Regions from separate parts of the Methylobacterium indicum genome, predicted to be linked through region 1. Evidence: riboswitches for the same ligand, from Rfam matches in the RefSeq annotation. Region 1 holds a riboswitch; each other region holds the start of a gene.
The links. A riboswitch is a leader RNA that binds a small molecule or an ion and turns the genes downstream of it on or off. The one in region 1 is predicted to bind cobalamin.
Positions count from the first base shown of each region.

Region 1 (4,204 bases):
GGCGACGAAGATGTCTTCCCGGTTCAACCCGGAGGCCGCGATGGCGCGGCCGACCCCGGCCTCGTTGCCGTAGACCGCCGCGGTGTCGATCGAGCGGTAGCCGGCCTCCAGCGCCGCCCCGACGATCGCCGGCGCCTCCTCGTTCTCGAGCCGCCACACCCCGAAGCCGAGCTGGGGGATGCGCTTCCCGTCGTTCAGGGTCAGGACGGCGTCGGACATGGGAACACTCTCGGCGGGGCCTAACAGGGGCTCGCGCCCCTGCAGGGGTGCGAGCCCCTGATCTGGGTCGGGGCCCGCCGAAGTCGAGCCGGAGGCCTGGCGCGTCCCGCCTACTTCACCAGCGGGCAGCCGCCGTCGGCCATCGGCCGGAAGGCCTGGTCGCCCGGCACGGTGTCGAGGAGCTTGTAGTAGTCGTACGGACCCTTGCTCTCGGCCGGGCTCTTCACCTCGTACAGGAAGACGTCGTGCACGGCGCGGCCGTCCTGGCGAACCGTGACGGTGCCGAAGAGCGGATCGGTGATCGGCTTCTCGCGCATCGCCGCCACGACCTTCTCGCCCTCGATCGTGCCGGTGTCGCGCACCGCCCGGAGGTAGGCCAGGGTCGAGGAATAGACGCCGGCATGGTTCTCGGTCGGCATCCGGCCGTTCATCCGCTCGGCGAAGCGCTTGGCGAAGGCGCGGGTGCCGTCGGTGCGGTCCCAGTAGAAGGCGCTGGCGAGCTGGAGCCCCTGCGCCGCCTTGAGGCCCAGCGCATGGGTGTCGGAGAGCTGCACGAACAGCGCGGCGAGCCGCATCTGCGGCATCACGCCGAACTCCGCCGCCTGCTTGACGGCGTTGATCATGTCGGCGCCGGTATCGGCGAGCGCCAGCACCTGCGCGCCCGAGCCCTGGGCCGAGAGCAGCGGCGAGGCGAAGTCGCCGGCATTGAGCGGGTGCTTGCTCGAGCCCTTCACGGTCCCGCCGGCGGCCTTGAGCGCCACGGTCGCGTCGCGCTCCAGCGCGTGGCCGAGCGCGTAATCGACGGTGACGAAGTACCACGACTTGCCGCCGCGCGCGGCGATGGCCCGCGCGGTGGCGGAGCCCTGCGCCCAGGTGTCGGAGACCCATTGCACGGTGGTCGGCGCGCAGGCCTTGCCGGTGAGGTCGGAGGTCAGCGCGCTGGAGGCCAGCGCCACCCGGTGCCGCTCGCGCATCAGGTTCGAGACCGCCAGCGCCACCGCCGAGTTCGGCAGGTCGACGATGGTCGAGACGCCCTCCTGGTCGAGCCAGCGCCGGGCGGTGGCCAGCCCGATATCGGGCTTGTTCTGGTGATCGGCCGAGACGACCTCGACCTTCAGCTCGCCGGCCTCCTTCGAAAAATCTTCGACGGCGAGCTGCGCCGCCGTGACCGAGCCGGTACCGGCCTGGTCGGCGAAGGGCCCGCTCATGTCGCTGAGCACGCCGATCTTGATCGGCGCCTTGGCGTCCTGCGCCAGGGCGGAGGTGCCCGCGGAGGTGCCCAGAGCCAGCGACAGGGCGAGGCCGGCGAGACCGGCGGCCCGAGAGCGGAACGACATCGAGGGATCCTCCCAGGGAGTTTCTTGTCAGAGCTTATTCGCGGCCCGCGCGGGCCGTTCGGGCTTCTGTATGTCAGGGGTGCGGGGCGGCGTCGATGCGGGATCGCGCGGCGTGGTTGAGAAAGCTGAGGGGTGCATCGGCAGGGTCCGTCGCGCCGTTCGCGTTCGCATCTCGCGGGGTCGGAGACGGTTGCTCCTTCGTTGCCGAATGGCTAAGCTCGCCGCCGACGGTTCCCTCCGGGGATCAAAAGGGAACGCGGTGAGGGCTCGCCCGAGGCCGCGGCTGCCCCCGCAACTGTAAGCGGCGAGCTTTCCATCACGAACGTCACTGGGAACCAGCAACGGTCCCTGGGAAGACGATGGACGGCGAGGACCCGTGAGCCAGGAGACCTGCCGTCAGCCGTGGTCACACGCGAGCACGTCGGGCGGGGTGTCCCGATGGGTGTCGAGGCGCAGGCGAAGAGCCTGCGTCGCGCCGTCGTTCGCGGTGACGTGCCACAGCCGCGTCACGTCCCGCATGTCCTCCGCCCTCCTTCCGTCACCCGCCGGTTCGGTGCACGGCCCGCGTGCCGTCCCATTACGGCGGCGGCGCGGAAGGACGAAATGTGACTATATAACGTTACATTTTCGATGGGCTCGGATAGGGACGAGGCGCACGCCTGCCCCGGAACTCCGCATGTCCCCCCGTCGCGTCTCCCACCTCGTCCCCGTCGCCGCCCTCGCCGCTCCGCTGCTGGGCGCAATCCCCGCACTGGCCGACGAACTCCCGCTCGATGCCATCGACGTCGCCGGCCGCCGGAGCCGCGAGGTGGCGGCTCCCGGCCTCAACCTCGCGACGCCGGCGCGTTCCGGCAGCCGCCTCGGCCTCACCCCGCTCGAGACCCCGGCGAGCCTCGACGTCATCGGCGGCGAGACGATCCGGGCCCGGGGCCAGAACACCGTCGAGGAGGCGGTGACCCAGAACGCCGTCGGCATCACCAGCGTCGCCGGGCCCGGCAACGGCAACCTGTCCTTCGCCAGCCGCGGCTTCGTCGGGCCGAGCTCGGTGCAGCAGCTCTACGACGGCACCCGGCTCTATGTCGGGGTCGGCACCGTGACCTTCCCGTTCGACACCTGGTCGGCGGAGCGGATCGAGGTTTTGCGCGGGCCCGCCTCGGTGCTCTACGGCGAGGGCGCGATCGGCGGCATCATCAACGTGGTGCCGAAGAAGCCGGTCTTCGCCGCGATCGGCGAGGCGCGGGCGGCAATCGGCTCGGACGGCGTGGGGCGGCTCGCCCTCGACAGCGGCGGCCCGGTCGGCGAGGACCTGGCCTACCGGATCAACCTCAGCGGCAACCGGGCCGACGGCTGGGTCAAGCCCGACGGCGATTTCCGCAACCTCGCCCTCTCGGCGGCGATGACCTGGCGGGTGACGCCCGACCTGACCGTCAGCCTCTCGCACGATCTCGGCTACAACGAGCCGACCCGCTACTGGGGCTCGCCGCTCGTCGGCAACCGGGTGCCCGACCGGCTGCGTTTCACCAACTACAACATCCGGGATTCGCAGATCGCCTGGTTCGACAACTGGACGCAGCTGCGCACCGAGTGGAACCCCACCGCCGACATCACGGTGCGCAACACCGCCTACCGGCTCTCGACCGAGCGGCACTGGCGCGACGTCGAGCAGTACACCTACCAGCCGGCGACCGGCCTGATCGGCCGCAGCGACTACATCGAGATCTTCCACCACGAGGAGCAGATCGGGAACCGGCTCGACGCGACGTTCCGGGGCAGCCTGTTCGGCTTCAAGACCAGCACCGTCGTCGGCTTCGACGTCAACCACATCGCGTTCCGGCGCGACAGCAATGCGCCGTTCGGCGGCGAGAGCGCGGTCGACCCGTTCAACCCGGTCCCCGGCTCCTTCATCAACGTAGCGGGCACCCGCACCGACATCGTGTCGCGCACCCGCCAGGCCTCGGTCTTCGCCGAGAACCGGCTCGAATTCTCGCCCCAGCTCGCCCTGGTGACGGGGGTGCGCTACGACGCACCGACGGTGGCGGTGAACCGGCCGCTCGCAGGGGCCGCGTTCGAAAAGACCTTCGACTCGACGAGTTTCCGGGTCGGCGCCGTCTACACCCCGGTTCCGGATTTCGCGCTCTACGCGCAATACGCCACCGCCGCCGACCCGCTCGGCAGCCTGATCACCACCAGCGTGCCGCAATCGCAGTTCCGGCTCGCCACCGGCGAGCAGGTCGAGGCCGGCGCGAAGGGCCTGTTCGACGATGGCCGCGGCGAGTGGACGGTGGCGGCCTACCACATCGCCAAGGACAACCTGCTCTCGCCGATCCCCGGCCGGCCGACCGAGGTGGCGCAGGTCGGCAGCCAGTCCTCCCGCGGCGTCGAGGTCGCCTTCGCCTACCAGATCTCGGACGCCTGGCGCATCGAGGCCAACACCGCGCTGCTGAAGGCCCGCTACGACACCTTCTCGCAGAACACCGATGCGGGCCTGGTGTCGTTCGCCGGCAAGGTTCCGGTCGACGTGCCCCAGCGCGTCACCAACGTCTGGCTCGCCTACGCCTTCGCGCCGGGCTGGGTGGCGCGGGTCGGCGTCAACGATGTCGGGCCGGTGTTCAGCGACTTCGCCAACACGGCCAAGCGGCCATCCTACA
Region 1 covers NZ_AP024145.1:1,414,000-1,418,203, forward strand. The annotation lists gene miv_RS06565 (aldo/keto reductase) at 1-219, opposite strand, end outside; gene miv_RS06570 (ABC transporter substrate-binding protein) at 330-1,556, opposite strand; cobalamin riboswitch at 1,768-1,968, shown strand; gene miv_RS33685 (hypothetical protein) at 1,953-2,075, opposite strand; gene miv_RS06575 (TonB-dependent receptor) at 2,233-4,204, shown strand, end outside.

Region 2 (4,204 bases), 1.2 Mb from region 1:
CCCATGCGGTTCCACTGGGTGTTGGCCATGCGGTCGCCGGAACCGGCGACGTAATCGTCGCGCTTGCCGCCCGAGACGCCGAGATAATAGTCGAACGGCCCGACCACGCCGCCGGTCTGGGCCCGGCCCTGGGCGAGGCCCCAGACGCCGCCGATCCCCTCGACCAGGGTCCCGGGCGCGGTCCGCCCGGTCTTCAGGATGATGTTGATCACGCCGCCGATATTCTGGCTGCCGTAGATCACCGAGGAGGGACCGCGCACGATCTCGATGCGCTCGACATCGGCGATCGAGAGCTTGGAGAGGTTGGCGGTGCCGGCGCGCCGGCCGTTCATCAGGACCAGGACCTGGCTGCGGAAATCCTTGCCCTGGCCGTCCGTGGCCCCGCCCCGGATGTTGATCGAGGTCTGGCCCGGGGTCCATTCCGAGAAGAAGCCAACGGCATTCTCGGCCAGGACGTCGGTGACGGACTTCCCCGTGGAGTTCTCGATCGTCGTGTGGTCGATGACCTGCACGGTGCCGGCGATCGCGGAGCGCGGCTCCGGCCGGCCGGTCGCCGTGACGACGATCTCGTCGAGGCGGAGGTCGGCCCGGTCCTGTGCGACGGCCGGCGCCGGCAGCGCGCAACCGAAAGCCAGCGCGACCGCCCGGAAACGACGGGACATCACGACGCCTTCCTCCATACGAGAACGGCCGAGCTGCGCGGCACGCTGAGGCGGTGGCCGCCGGGAACCGCCTCGGCCTGGGGCGAGAGATGGTCGGACAGGGCGGCACGGCGCGCGTCGCCGGCCAGCCACCCGAGCCGGTCGGCGAGATGGGCGGCGATGCCCGGCACGCTCGGTACGGTCGCCCGGAAGGTCCAGTCGACCCGGGCGACGATCGCCGGTCGGTCGCCGGCGGGCAGGCTCCCCAGGACGATCTCGACCCCCGGGGTCTCATCCTCGCCGTGCCATTCGCGGGGCAGGCAGCCCGCGAGGCAGAGGCCGCGGGGACCGGCCTGCGCCGGGACCACCCAGGCGACGTCGCGGCGCGCCCAGGCGCGGCAGCGTGCGAGGAACGGGACCGGCTCGGCGAGCGGCCCGGCCATGTTGGCGGCGAGCACCGTGTCGGCGCATCCGTCCGGCAGATCGGCCTCCTGCCAGCCTGCCGGCACGAGGGCCGGCGGCGGCGCGAGCGCCCGCAGGCGGGCCTGCATGACCGGCGCCGGCTCGACCGCGATCCAGGCCGCGCCGGGGTCGCGCAGGGCCGCGCCGAGCTGCCCGCCGCCGGCGCCGACATCGAGGAGGTCGCCGACCCGCGGCAGGGCCGCCCGCAGCAGCGGGGCGAGGCGGGCGACGTAATCGGAGCCGTCGATGCCGGAGGCGTAGAGGGCGAGCGGATTGACCCCGCCCTCGGCATCGGCGGCGCGAAGCGGCCCGCCGGGGGGCCCTGAGATGTTTTCCACGTCCGATGGTCCTTCCCCGAACCGTCTTGAGAGAGGATCGTGGGGGGGCGACCGTGGACGCGAGACACGCGCGGCCGGACACCGGCAGCGCAGGACGCGCGACCCGCCGGGACTCCCCGCCCACGAGACGAAACAGGGTCAGGGCAGGTCTCCTGGCTCGCGGGTCGCCGCCATCCGTCCGGCCTTCCCGGCGCTCGCGCACCAGTGACCCCGATCGACGGATGGCTCGCCGCTTACAGTTGCGGGGACAGCTCCGGCCTGGGCGCGAGGACGCGCCGCACCGGATTCCCTCTTAGCCCGCCATCCGGAGATGACGGGAACCTTGACCGGTCACCGTCGTCGGGGATCGTTCACCCCGCTGTCAACCGCCCGGAACGTCCCCCGAGGGAGCAGGCTCGGACAGGTTTCGTCCGTTGCGATCGTGTAACGGATCGTCTCCGTCCCGGGCCGGCCCGGAGTCGCGCGTCTTGCTTTCGCGTCTCGGCCCCGCCCGGCAAGGCCGCCCGGCGATCGGAGGTCCCTCGGCTCACTGCCCCCAGACCGGGAACGGATCGTCGAGCCATTTCTGGGACTTCGTCAGCCCGGTCGTGACGCTGCCGACGAGGCAGGGATCGAGGGCGGCCCGGATCGCCGCCTCGTCCATGTCGGGGCCGCCGATGAACACGATCTCCTGGCGCCGGTCGCCCCAGCTCGGGGTCCAGTGCCGGCGCATCAGGGATGCGAATTCCTCGCTGGTGGGCCAGCGCGCCTTGGGCACCGCGGCCCACCAGGCGCCGAGCCCCTCGGTGCGGGTGATCCGTCCGGCGATCGAGAGCTCGCCGATCCAGTCCGGGCGCGAGGCGATCCAGAAATGACCCTTGGCCCGGATCACGCCCGGGAAGCCGCGCGCGACGAGGTCGTGGAACTTGCGCGGATGCAGGGGGCGGCGGGCCCGGAAGACGAAGCTGCGGATGCCGTATTCCTCGGTCTCCGGCACGTGCTTGGCGAAGTCGAACAGCTCGCGGTACCAGAGCGGATGGGTCTGCGACCGCTCCTCGCTGTAGAGGCCGGTCTCCAGCACCTCCGCCAGGGGGACGCGGCCATGGCTCGCCGGGACGATGCGCGCATCGGCATTGAGGCCGCGCACGACCCGGATCACCCGGGCCCGCTCCTCCGCCGTGACGTCGTCCACCTTATTGACCACCACGACGTCGGCGAACTCGATCTGCTCGACGAGGAGATCGACCAGGGTGCGGGCATCCTCCTCGCCGGCCGTCTCGCCGCGGTCGCGCAGGAAGTCGCGCGAGTCGTAATCCGTCAGCAGGTTCACGGCGTCGACCACCGTCACCATCGTGTCGAGCCGCGCGACATCCGACAGGCTCGCGCCGTCCTCGCCGCGGAAGTCGAAAGTCGCCGCGATGGGCAGGGGCTCGGCGATGCCGGTTCCCTCGATCAGGAGATAGTCGAAGCGTCCGTCCTCGGCGAGGCGGCGCACCTCGGCCAGGAGATCGTCGCGCAGGGTGCAGCAGATGCAGCCGTTGGTCATCTCGACCAGCCGCTCCTCGGTCCGGGACATCTCGCCGCCGCCGGCGCGGACGAGATCGGCATCGATGTTCACCTCGCTCATGTCGTTGACGATCACGGCGACGCGACGGCCCTCGCGATTGTTGAGGATGTGATTGAGCAGCGTGGTCTTGCCGGCTCCGAGGAAGCCGGACAGGACCGTGACGGGAAGGCGCCGGAGCGAGGAAACGTCGACCATCGCTTCGATATGTTATAACGTTGCAAATCCGTCAAGCGGTGGATCCGCGATCTCGGCGGTGCTCGCCCTTGGCCCGGCGCGGTCGAGCCGCCACACTGCCGTTGTTAGCGGCTCAGGCCTGGGGAGACGGATGCCGGCCCACGATCACGCACCCTACCGGACGCAGAACTGGATCCTGGAGAAGCCGGGCGCGTCGGGCCGTCACGGGCTCGTCGTCGCCCAGAACCGCGAGGCCGCCGAGGCCGGGGCCGCGATCCTTCAGGCGGGCGGAAACGCCGCCGACGCGGCCGTCGCCACGGCGCTGGCGCTGGCGGCGGTCGAGCCCTGGAACAGTGGGCTCGGCGGCATCGGCTTCGCGCTCGTGCTGCCGCCCGGCGCGAACCGGGCCACGGTCGTCGATTTCGGGCCGGTCTCGAGCCGCAACACGCGGGCCGCCGACTACCCCCTCACGGGGCGGACGAAGCGCGACCTGTTCACCTGGCCGGAGGTCGAGGGCGACCGCAACGTCCACGGCCCGCTCTCGTTCTGCATCCCCTCCGCGGTGGCGGGCTACGCGCGGCTGCACGAGGCGTTCGGGACCGGCACTCCGGTGGCGGATCTCCTCGCGCCGGCCCTGCGGCTCGCGCGCCGGGGCCTCGCCCAGGACTGGTTCGCCACCCTCAAGATCGCCTCCTCGGCCTCCGTGCTGCGGCTCTACGAGGAGAGCGCCCGCCTCTACCTGCCGGGCGGCCTGCCGCCGGTCCCGCCCTACCAGGGCGTGCCGGGCTTCCTGCCGCTCGGGCGTCTCGCCGAGACGCTGGAGCGGCTGGCGGAGGCGGGCCTGCGGGATTTCTACGAGGGCGGAATCGCCCGCGATCTCGCCGCCGACATCGCGGCGCTCGGCGGCGTCGTGGACCGGGAGGATCTGGCCGGCTGCCGGGCGGTGCTGCGCGAGGCGCCGACGATCGCCTGGCGCGACGGCCATGTGGTCCACACGGCGGGCGGGCTCACCGCCGCGCCGACGCTGGCCGAGGTCGTGTCCG
Region 2 covers NZ_AP024145.1:2,565,705-2,569,908, forward strand. The annotation lists gene miv_RS12060 (TonB-dependent receptor) at 1-662, opposite strand, end outside; gene miv_RS12065 (methyltransferase domain-containing protein) at 662-1,441, opposite strand; cobalamin riboswitch at 1,567-1,781, opposite strand; gene miv_RS12070 (GTP-binding protein) at 1,968-3,182, opposite strand; gene miv_RS12075 (gamma-glutamyltransferase) at 3,313-4,204, shown strand, end outside.
Region 2: linked by a shared signal. The riboswitch ahead of miv_RS12065 (methyltransferase domain-containing protein) and the one ahead of miv_RS06575 (TonB-dependent receptor) in region 1 are both predicted to bind cobalamin.

Region 3 (4,204 bases), 1.9 Mb from region 1:
ACCGCCGACACGTCGCAGCGGTTGAGAAATGACGAGCACTCCGCCGCTTAAGGCTGCGGCGCGGGATAGAGTCCGGTCGGGAGGGCGCTGGTCATGGCCGAGCCTGTAGCTCCCGCCGGCCGGCGCCGTCAATCGGGCTCTGCCCCGTTAGAACTCGATACCCTCCTGCGCCTTCACACCGGCCGTGAAGTGATGCTTGACGAGGGTCATCTCGGTCACGAGATCGGCGGCGGCGATCAGCTCCGGCTTGGCGTTGCGGCCCGTCACCACGACGTGCAGGTCGGGCCGGCGCCGGCTCAGGGCCTCCACCACGTCCGCCAGCGGCAGGTAGTCGTAGCGCAGCGCGATGTTGAGCTCGTCGAGGACGAGGAGCCGGATCGCCGGATCGGCCATCAGCGCCTCGGTCGTCGCCCAGGCGGCGCGGGCGGCGGCCACGTCGCGGTCGCGGTCCTGGGTCTCCCAGGTGAAGCCCTCCCCCATCGTGTGCCACTCGACCTGGTCGGCGAACCGGTCGAGGGCGAACCGCTCGCCGGTCTCCCAGGCGCCCTTGATGTACTGCACCACCCCGACCCGCCAGCCGCGGCCGAGCGCCCGCAGCATCAGCCCGAAGGCCGCCGTCGATTTGCCCTTGCCGGGGCCGGTATGGACGATGAGCAGGCCCTTCTCGATGGTCTTGCCCGCCACTTCGGCGTCCTGGACCGCCTTGCGCTTCTCCATCTTGGCGCGGTGGCGCGCCGCCTCGTCGTCGCTCATTGCGTCTCTCCCTTGATCGTCATGGGCAGGCCCGCCACCACCAGCACCACCCGGTCGGCGAGCGCGCCCAAGCGCTGGTGCAGGCGGCCGGCCTCGTCGCGGAACCGGCGGGCGAGCGCGTTCTCGGGCACGATGCCGAACCCGACCTCGTTCGAGACCAGCACCAGGGGCCCGGGCGCCGCGGCGCAGGCCGCGAGCAGCGCCGCGACCTCGGCGGCGAGGTCGGCCTCCTCGTCCAGCATCGCATTGGTGAGCCAGAGCGTCAGGCAATCGACCAGCACCGGCCGGCCCGGCGGCGCCCGGCGGATCGCCCCGGCGAGATCGCGCGGCGCATCCACGGTCTCCCAGGGCGGCGGTCGGCGGGCGCGGTGCAGGGCGATGCGCTCGCGCATCTCGTCGTCCCACCCCTGCGCCGTCGCGACGTAGAGCCAGGGGCCGGCCCGCGCCGAGACCAGCCCCTCGGCATAGGCGCTCTTGCCCGAGCGGGCGCCACCCAGCACCAGGGTCAGGCGCGGCGCGGCGCGGGTCTCGTCCGGCACGGAACTCTCCTCGGGCGCGGGGGTCGGGTGGAAATCCATCGAATGGGGGGTGTCGGGGGACGGGGCGGCGATTGCAAGCCCGCAGGCGAGCCGCTAGGGTCTTCGCGACGGTGCCTCGGTCACGAGGTGAAAAGGGAACGCGGAAACCGGGATCGTTCCGGCCTGCCGCGGCTGCCCCCGCAACTGTGAGCGGACGATTACGGCCCGCCATCGGCCACTGGAGCGATCCGGGAAGGCGGTGGGCCGGTGTTGAGAGCCCGCGAGCCAGGAGACCTGCCGTCATCCTTTCCTCTCGACGCCGCCGGTGGGGCGGCAGGAGTTTCGTCATGGTCGCGATCACCCGTTCCCTCTCCCCCGCCCTGGTCGGCGAGCGCCTGAGCGCCGTCCTCCTGGCCGCCACCCTCGGCGTCGGTCTGCTGTTCGTCTCCGGCTTCGCGCCCGTGGTCGCCCTGCACAACGCCGCGCACGACTGGCGCCACTCCGCCAACTTCCCCTGCCACTGACCAGGGACTGACCGAACGCGGCTGCGCGGCCTGCGCCCTTCACGGGGTGCGGGCCCGTTTCCCGTTGGTCGTGCAGGGGATCCCATGACGAAACGACTGCTCGCCGCGGCCCTGGTCGCCGGCTTCCTGGCCGCCTGCGTGGCGTCCGTGCTGCAATTCGCCCTCACCTCGCCGCTGATCCTGGCGGCGGAGAAGTACGAAACGGCCGAGACCGCCGGGCCGGCTCTCGCCGGCAGGGCCTTGTCCAACCCGCTGATCGTGCTGGCCCATGCCGGACACGACCAGGCCGGCCACGACCATGGCGGCGAGCCGCAATGGCAGCCCGCCCCCGGCCTGCCGCGCCTCGCCTTCACGGCCCTCGCCACCCTGGTGAGCGGCGTCGGCTACGCCTTGCTGCTCGGCGCCGTCCTGGTCGCGACCGGCCGCACCGTGACGCCGGGCGAAGCGCTCAAGTTCGGCATCGGCGGCTTCCTGGCCGCCGGCCTCGCTCCCGCGATCGGGCTGCCGCCGGAACTGCCCGGCATCGCCGCGGCGGGCCTCGAATCGCGCCAGCTCTGGTGGGTGGCGACCGCCCTCGCCACGGCGGCCGGCCTCTACCTGATCGCGATCCGCCGCGGCCCGGCGGCGATCGGCATCGGCCTCGCCCTCCTCGTCGCGCCGCATGTCTGGGGCGCGCCGCACGGGCCGGAAGAAATCTCCGCCATGCCGCCGGTCTTCGCGGCGCAGTTCGCCGCCCGGTCGCTCGCCATCGGCTTCGCCTTCTGGGCGGTGCTCGGCCTCGCCTTCGGCTGGGCCTGGGGCGCCGTGGCAGGGCGGACGGGGCATCCCGTCCGCAGCGGGGTGGCGGCATGAGTGATCCGGTTGTCCTCTACGTCTGCACCACCTGCCGCGACGCCGCCGATCCGGCCGACGGCCCCCGCGCCGGGGCCCGCCTGCATGACGCGCTGGCCGCAGCGCTGGCCGCCCGGCCCGGCGCGCCGGTCACGATCGAGCCGGTGGAATGCCTCTCGGTCTGCAAGCGGTCCTGCACGGTCGCGGTCGCGAGCCCCGGCCGCTGGACCTACGTCTACGGCGACCTCGACCCGGCGACCTCCGCCGACATCATCCTCGACGGCATCGGCCTCTATGCCGGGACGCCGGACGGAATCGTGCCCTGGCGCGAGCGTCCGCAGGAGTTCCGCAAGGGTGTCGTCGCCCGCATCCCTCCCGCGCCGGTGAACGCATGACCATCCTCAACAAGATCCCCTGCACCATCGTCACGGGCTTCCTCGGCGCCGGCAAGACGACGCTGGTGCGCCACGCGATCGAGCACAACGACGGCCGGCGGCTCGCCATCATCGTCAACGAGTTCGGCGATGTCGGCTTCGACGGGTCCCTGCTCGCCGAATGCGGCATCCCGGGCTGCGACGCCGACGCGGTGGTGGAGTTGCCGAACGGCTGCATCTGCTGCACCGTCGCCGACGACTTCGTGCCGGCGCTCAACACGCTCCTCGACCGGCCGGAGCCGCCGGAGCACATCCTGATCGAGACCTCCGGCCTCGCCCTGCCCAAGCCCCTCGTCCAGGCCTTCAACTGGCCGGCGATCCGCTCGCGGGTGACCGTCGACGGCGTGGTGGCGGTGGTGGACGGCCCGGCGGTGGCCTCGGGCGCCTTCGCGGACGATCCGGAGGCGCTGGCCGCGCAGCGTGCGGCCGATGCCAGCGTCGACCACGAGAACCCGCTGGAGGAGGTCTTCGAGGACCAGCTCCTCTGCGCCGACCTCGTGGTGATGAACAAGTCCGACCTCCTCGACGAGGGCGAGCGGGCGCGCGTCCGCGCCGAGGTCGAGGCGCACCTGCCGCGTGCCGTCAAGCTCGTCGAGACCGCCCACGGGGCGCTGGATCCCCGCGTGCTGCTGGGCCTCAACGCGGCCGCCGAGGACGACCTCGCGGCCCGGCCCTCGCATCACGAGACGGAGGAAGACCACGATCACGACGACTTCGAGAGCGTGGCGATCCCCGTCGCGGCCGCGGGCTCGCCCGAGGACCTCGCCGCCCGCGTCGCCAAGGCGGCCGAGGTCGCCGGCGTGCTGCGCATCAAGGGTTTCTGCGCCGTCGCCGACAAGCCGATGCGCCTCGTCGTCCAGGGCGTGGGCCGCCGCGTCGCGCACCACTACGACCGTCCCTGGCGCCCGGCCGAGCACCGCGACGGCACGCTGGTGGTGATCGGGCTCACGGGCTTCGACAAGGCGGCGGTGACGGCGGCGCTGAAGGGCTGACGGAAACGGTACGCCGGTTCCGGCGTACCGGGTCTCGCAGACTGCGACGGGCCGTCCATGCCGGGAAGAAGCGCGGATCGTCCCCTCTCCCCGTCCGCGGGGAGAGGAGGGACCCACGCTTTACTTTCGAAGCGCGATGCCTGACGCCATGG
Region 3 covers NZ_AP024145.1:3,305,114-3,309,317, forward strand. The annotation lists gene cobO (cob(I)yrinic acid a,c-diamide adenosyltransferase) at 148-753, opposite strand; gene cobU (bifunctional adenosylcobinamide kinase/adenosylcobinamide-phosphate guanylyltransferase) at 750-1,262, opposite strand; cobalamin riboswitch at 1,384-1,587, shown strand; gene miv_RS15460 (CbtB domain-containing protein) at 1,619-1,795, shown strand; gene miv_RS15465 (CbtA family protein) at 1,880-2,647, shown strand; gene miv_RS15470 (DUF1636 family protein) at 2,644-3,021, shown strand; gene cobW (cobalamin biosynthesis protein CobW) at 3,018-4,052, shown strand.
Region 3: linked by a shared signal. The riboswitch ahead of miv_RS15460 (CbtB domain-containing protein) and the one ahead of miv_RS06575 (TonB-dependent receptor) in region 1 are both predicted to bind cobalamin.

Region 4 (4,204 bases), 760 kb from region 1:
GCCGCTGTTGTTGGGATCGGCGGTGAGCACGTTCTGGCGCTCGACCCGGAAGGCGGCGCCGGTCAGGCTCAAGGCGCCGCCGAAGAGGTCGAGCTTGGTGCCGACCTCGTAGCCGAGGCCGGTCTCCGGCGCGAACGGGCCGTTGAACGACGAGGCCGCGGCGTCCGGCCCGATATTCGGCCGGAAGCTCGTGCCGACATTGGCGTAGAGCGACAGCTCCGGCAGCGGCTGGTAGACGAGGCCGGCGCGGGGCGTGGCGGCAAAGTAGGTCTGGTCGTTCCGGACCCCGGTGGTGCGCTCGCGGAACGCCTGCTCGAAGAAATCGAACCGCACGCCGACCATCGCCTTCCACTCGGGCGACAGCGCGATCTGGTCCTGGGCGTAGAGCGCGGTGTTGGTGACCTGCTCGAAGCCGTTGGTCTGGCGCGTGTAGTTCGGAAGCGGCCGGCCGTAGACCGGGGCGTAGATGTCGAGCGAATACGGGTTCTGGCGGGTATTGGAGCGGATCTGCTGGTAGGTGCCGTCGGTGCTCTCGCGCTCGAAGCCGAGCAGCAAAGTATGGCCGATCCCGGCGGTGTCGAAGCGCCCGACCAGTTCGGCCTGGCCGAGCGCGATGTCGGCGCGGTAGTTGCGGTAGTTGCGGTCGCGCAGGACGGTGCGGTTGTCGGCGGCGATGCCCCGCACCTCGACCGCCTCGCCGGTGAGCGAGTTGGAGTTGAGATAGGTGGCAAGCCGCATCTGCCAGTCGGCGTCGAAGCGGTGGTCGACCCGGATCTGCATCGAGTCGTTGGTCTGGTAGATGCTCTGGCCCGGCTCGCCGAGGAAGCGCGAGATCGGCAGGAAGCCGAGCCGGTTGTCGATCGCGATGACGCCGCGGTCGAACACCGTGCGGTTGCGCAGGAACTCGGTCTCGACCGTCACTTTCGTGTCGGGCGTGATCTGCCAGCTCACGACGGGAGCGACGAACAGCCGGTCGCCGTCGACGAAATCGCGGAAGCTGTTCTGGCGCCCGGCCGCGAGGTTGAAGCGGTAGAGGAGCGTGCCGTCCTCGTTGAGCGCACCGCCGGAATCGACCGTGCCGCGGACCTCCTCGAACGAGCCCCACAGCCCGCCCATCTCGACGAAGCGTTCGCGCGTCGGCTGCTTGGTGATGATGTTGACGAGGCCGCCCGGGTCGCTGCGCCCGAACAGGCCGCCGCCGGGACCCTTCAGCACCTCGATCCGCTCGACGTTCTGGGTGTCGGGCGGCGGCGGGAAGCCGCGGTTGAGCGGGAATCCGTTCTTGTACAGTTCCGAGGTGGTCACGCCCCGGATGGCGTAGCTGAAGATAGTCAGCCCGCCGAAATTGTTCTGCAGGGCGACGCCCGGCGTGTAGGTCAGGACCCGATCGACGCGGGTGGCGGCGAGATCGGTGATGACCTCCCGCGGCGCCACGGTGACGACCTGCGGCACGTCGCGCTGGGGCGTGTCGGTCTTGGTGCTGCTGACCGCCCGGTCGGCCCGGAAGCCCGCACTCGGACCGATGAGGCCGATCGTGCCGGCGGCGGTGCTCGCGGGTATCGGCCGGCCCGGCGCCGGGGCGGCCCCCTCCACCACCACCTCGTCGAGGGCGATGCTCTCCTGGGCGCCCGCCGGCTGTGCCGCGAGGCCGAATGCCATCGCGCCCGCCAGGGCGGCGCCGGGATGACGACGGCGGGAGCGTGCGGGGGTGGGGAGACGCGAACGGGTTCTCACGAAACACACTCGAAGTTGCCGTGCCGTACGGTTCGAGCGAGCGACGGGCCCTGCCCCGCACCTGTCGCGCGGCAGCCGGATCCGGGCGCTCCCCCGGGCCGCACCGCCCGCAGGACGTGACCGCGCCGAAACGCGGCGCGTACCGAAGGCAGGTCTCCTGGCTCGCGGATCGTCGCTCCCGCCTGGCCTTCCCGGTGCAGCGCACCAGTGACCGTCGGCGGCGGGATCTCTCCGCTCACAGTTGCGGGGGCAGCCTCGGCATCGCTCGCGACGAGCTCACCGAGTTCCCTCTTAGCCCGCGGGCATGACGCCCGGGGAACCTTGGCGGCAACAGCCATGCCATGACAGTCCGGCGGCAGCAATATGCCAGATGCGAATTGTAATAACGTTGCGCGCTTTGTGTCCGTGGAAACACACGGGGTTGCGCGCCGTCGGGGTCAGGGCTGGTCGGTCTGTCGCAGGTAGGAGGCCGTGGCCGGGTGGAGCCACTCCGCCGGGACGGCGGCCGCGAGGTCCCGGGGATCGCTCGGCCGCTCGTTCGGCAGGCGCCGGGCGAGCGCCGGCTTCGCCTTGTCGATCGCCGCGACGAGACGGGCGACGGCCGCCGGATCGAGGCCGGGCTTGCCCAGGACGAAGCTCCAGGACCCCACCGTGTCGATCGCCTCGGTCTGGCCCGGGAAGGTGGCGGGCGGCACGGTCATGCGGCGCAGGGACGGGCTCGCGGCCAGGATCGCCGGAATCGCGCCGGCCGGCGGACCGAGGAAGCGGGCCCCGCCCGGGGCTTGCGCGACCGCCCGGAAGCCCGGCCAGCCGGTGCCGCCGCCGAACAGCGCCGCGGCGCGCCCGTCGCGGAGCATCGCCGGGCCGTCTCCGGCATGGTCGAGGAGGATCGGGCGGATGTCCTGCTCCGGGTCGAGCCCGGCGCCGCGCAGGATGGTGCGGGCCATGGCGGTGAGGCCGGAGCTGCGGGTCCCGAGCGCCACCGGCCGGCCGCGCAGATCGGTAAAGGCCGTGACCGGCCCGTCCGCCGGCACCACGAACAGGCCGGGCGCCGCGTAGACCGGGGCGACCACGGCGATCGCCGGCGCGGCACCCTGCCCGGCCAGGGCCTCGTAGGCGTACTCGCCCTGGACGAGGCCGAGATCGACCTGCCCGCTCCGCAGGAGGTCGAGGTTCTCGGTCGAGCCCTTGCTCGCCCGCAGATCGAGGGTGATGTCCGGGTTCACCTCCCGGATCGCCGCCGCCAGCGCCTCGCCATAGGCCGGAAACCCGCCACCCGGCGTGGCGGTCGCGAGGACGAGATGCAGGTTTTCGCCGGCCCGATGCTTCTCGGCGAGAGGTTCCTCGGCATGAGCGGGCGGGCCGGCGAGGCCGAGCAGGGCCAGGACCGCGATCACGCGACCTCGCGACGGGCGCCTCGACCTCCGGGCGGCGCGGCGATGCTCACTCATCCGAGACCTCGTCCCACGCCCCGGAGATCGGCGGCGTCGAGACGAGTCATAGATCCCTCACCAACCGCCGACCAACCGATTCGGTGCCCGGCGCGACGGCTGTCCTCAGGCGCTGAGCCGGCGCGTCGTGAACGGATCGGCGGCCACGAGGTTGCGGGTCATGGCCTCCTGCTCGGCATCAAGGATCGCCTGGGCGATGCGGCTCACGAGGTCGCAGCTCGCGGCCTCGAGGGCGGCATCGTCGCCCGCCCGCGCGGCCACGGCGATCGCGGAGCCTTCCTGCATGACGATCGAGCGGGCGGTGCGGATCGCATCCGCGACGGCTTCGTAGGGGCGGGGCATCGGCCAACTCCACGGGTTGACGGACAGCGCCGCACGGCTGCCGTCGGGTCATCGAAACCCCGAGGCCTGGGAAAGTGTTCCAGGGTGCGGCGTCCCGGCCCGCCGCCCCGGACGATCGCCGCGCGGTGGCGGCCGCCTGAAGCTCCCAGCCGGGCGTCCCGGGTCACGAATGACCCATCGCCGCCAGCGTCGCACCGTCGCTGCCGATATCGTCCGGGCCGGTCATCCCGAGCAGCTCGATCAGCCGGCCGCGCGCCCGGCTCACCCGGCTCTTGATCGTCCCGACCGCGACGCCGCAGATCTCGGCCGCCTCCTCGTAGGTGAAGTTCTGGGCGCCCACCAGCACCAGCGCCTCGCGCTGGCTCGCCGGCAGGGTGCTCAGGGCCGCCTGGAAGGCCGACAGCTCGACCCGCGCCTCCTGGTCCGGCAGCGCCGTGAGGCGGCCGGCCATCACCCCGTCGGCATCCTCGACCTCGCGACGGCGCTTGCGCTGCTCGGAATAAAAGAGGTTGCGCAGGATGGTGAACAGCCAGGCATAGAGGTTGGTGCCGGGGGTGAAGCTGTCGGCCTTGGTCCAGGCCCGCACCAGGGTGTCCTGCACCAGGTCGTCGCTGCGGTCGAGGTCGCGGGTCAGCGAGAACGCGAAGGCGCGCAGGGCGGGGATCGCGCCGAGCAGG
Region 4 covers NZ_AP024145.1:2,170,943-2,175,146, reverse strand. The annotation lists gene miv_RS10090 (TonB-dependent siderophore receptor) at 1-1,659, opposite strand, end outside; cobalamin riboswitch at 1,865-2,073, opposite strand; gene miv_RS10085 (TAXI family TRAP transporter solute-binding subunit) at 2,172-3,131, opposite strand; gene miv_RS10080 (hypothetical protein) at 3,291-3,527, opposite strand; gene miv_RS10075 (sigma-70 family RNA polymerase sigma factor) at 3,691-4,204, opposite strand, start outside.
Region 4: linked by a shared signal. The riboswitch ahead of miv_RS10090 (TonB-dependent siderophore receptor) and the one ahead of miv_RS06575 (TonB-dependent receptor) in region 1 are both predicted to bind cobalamin.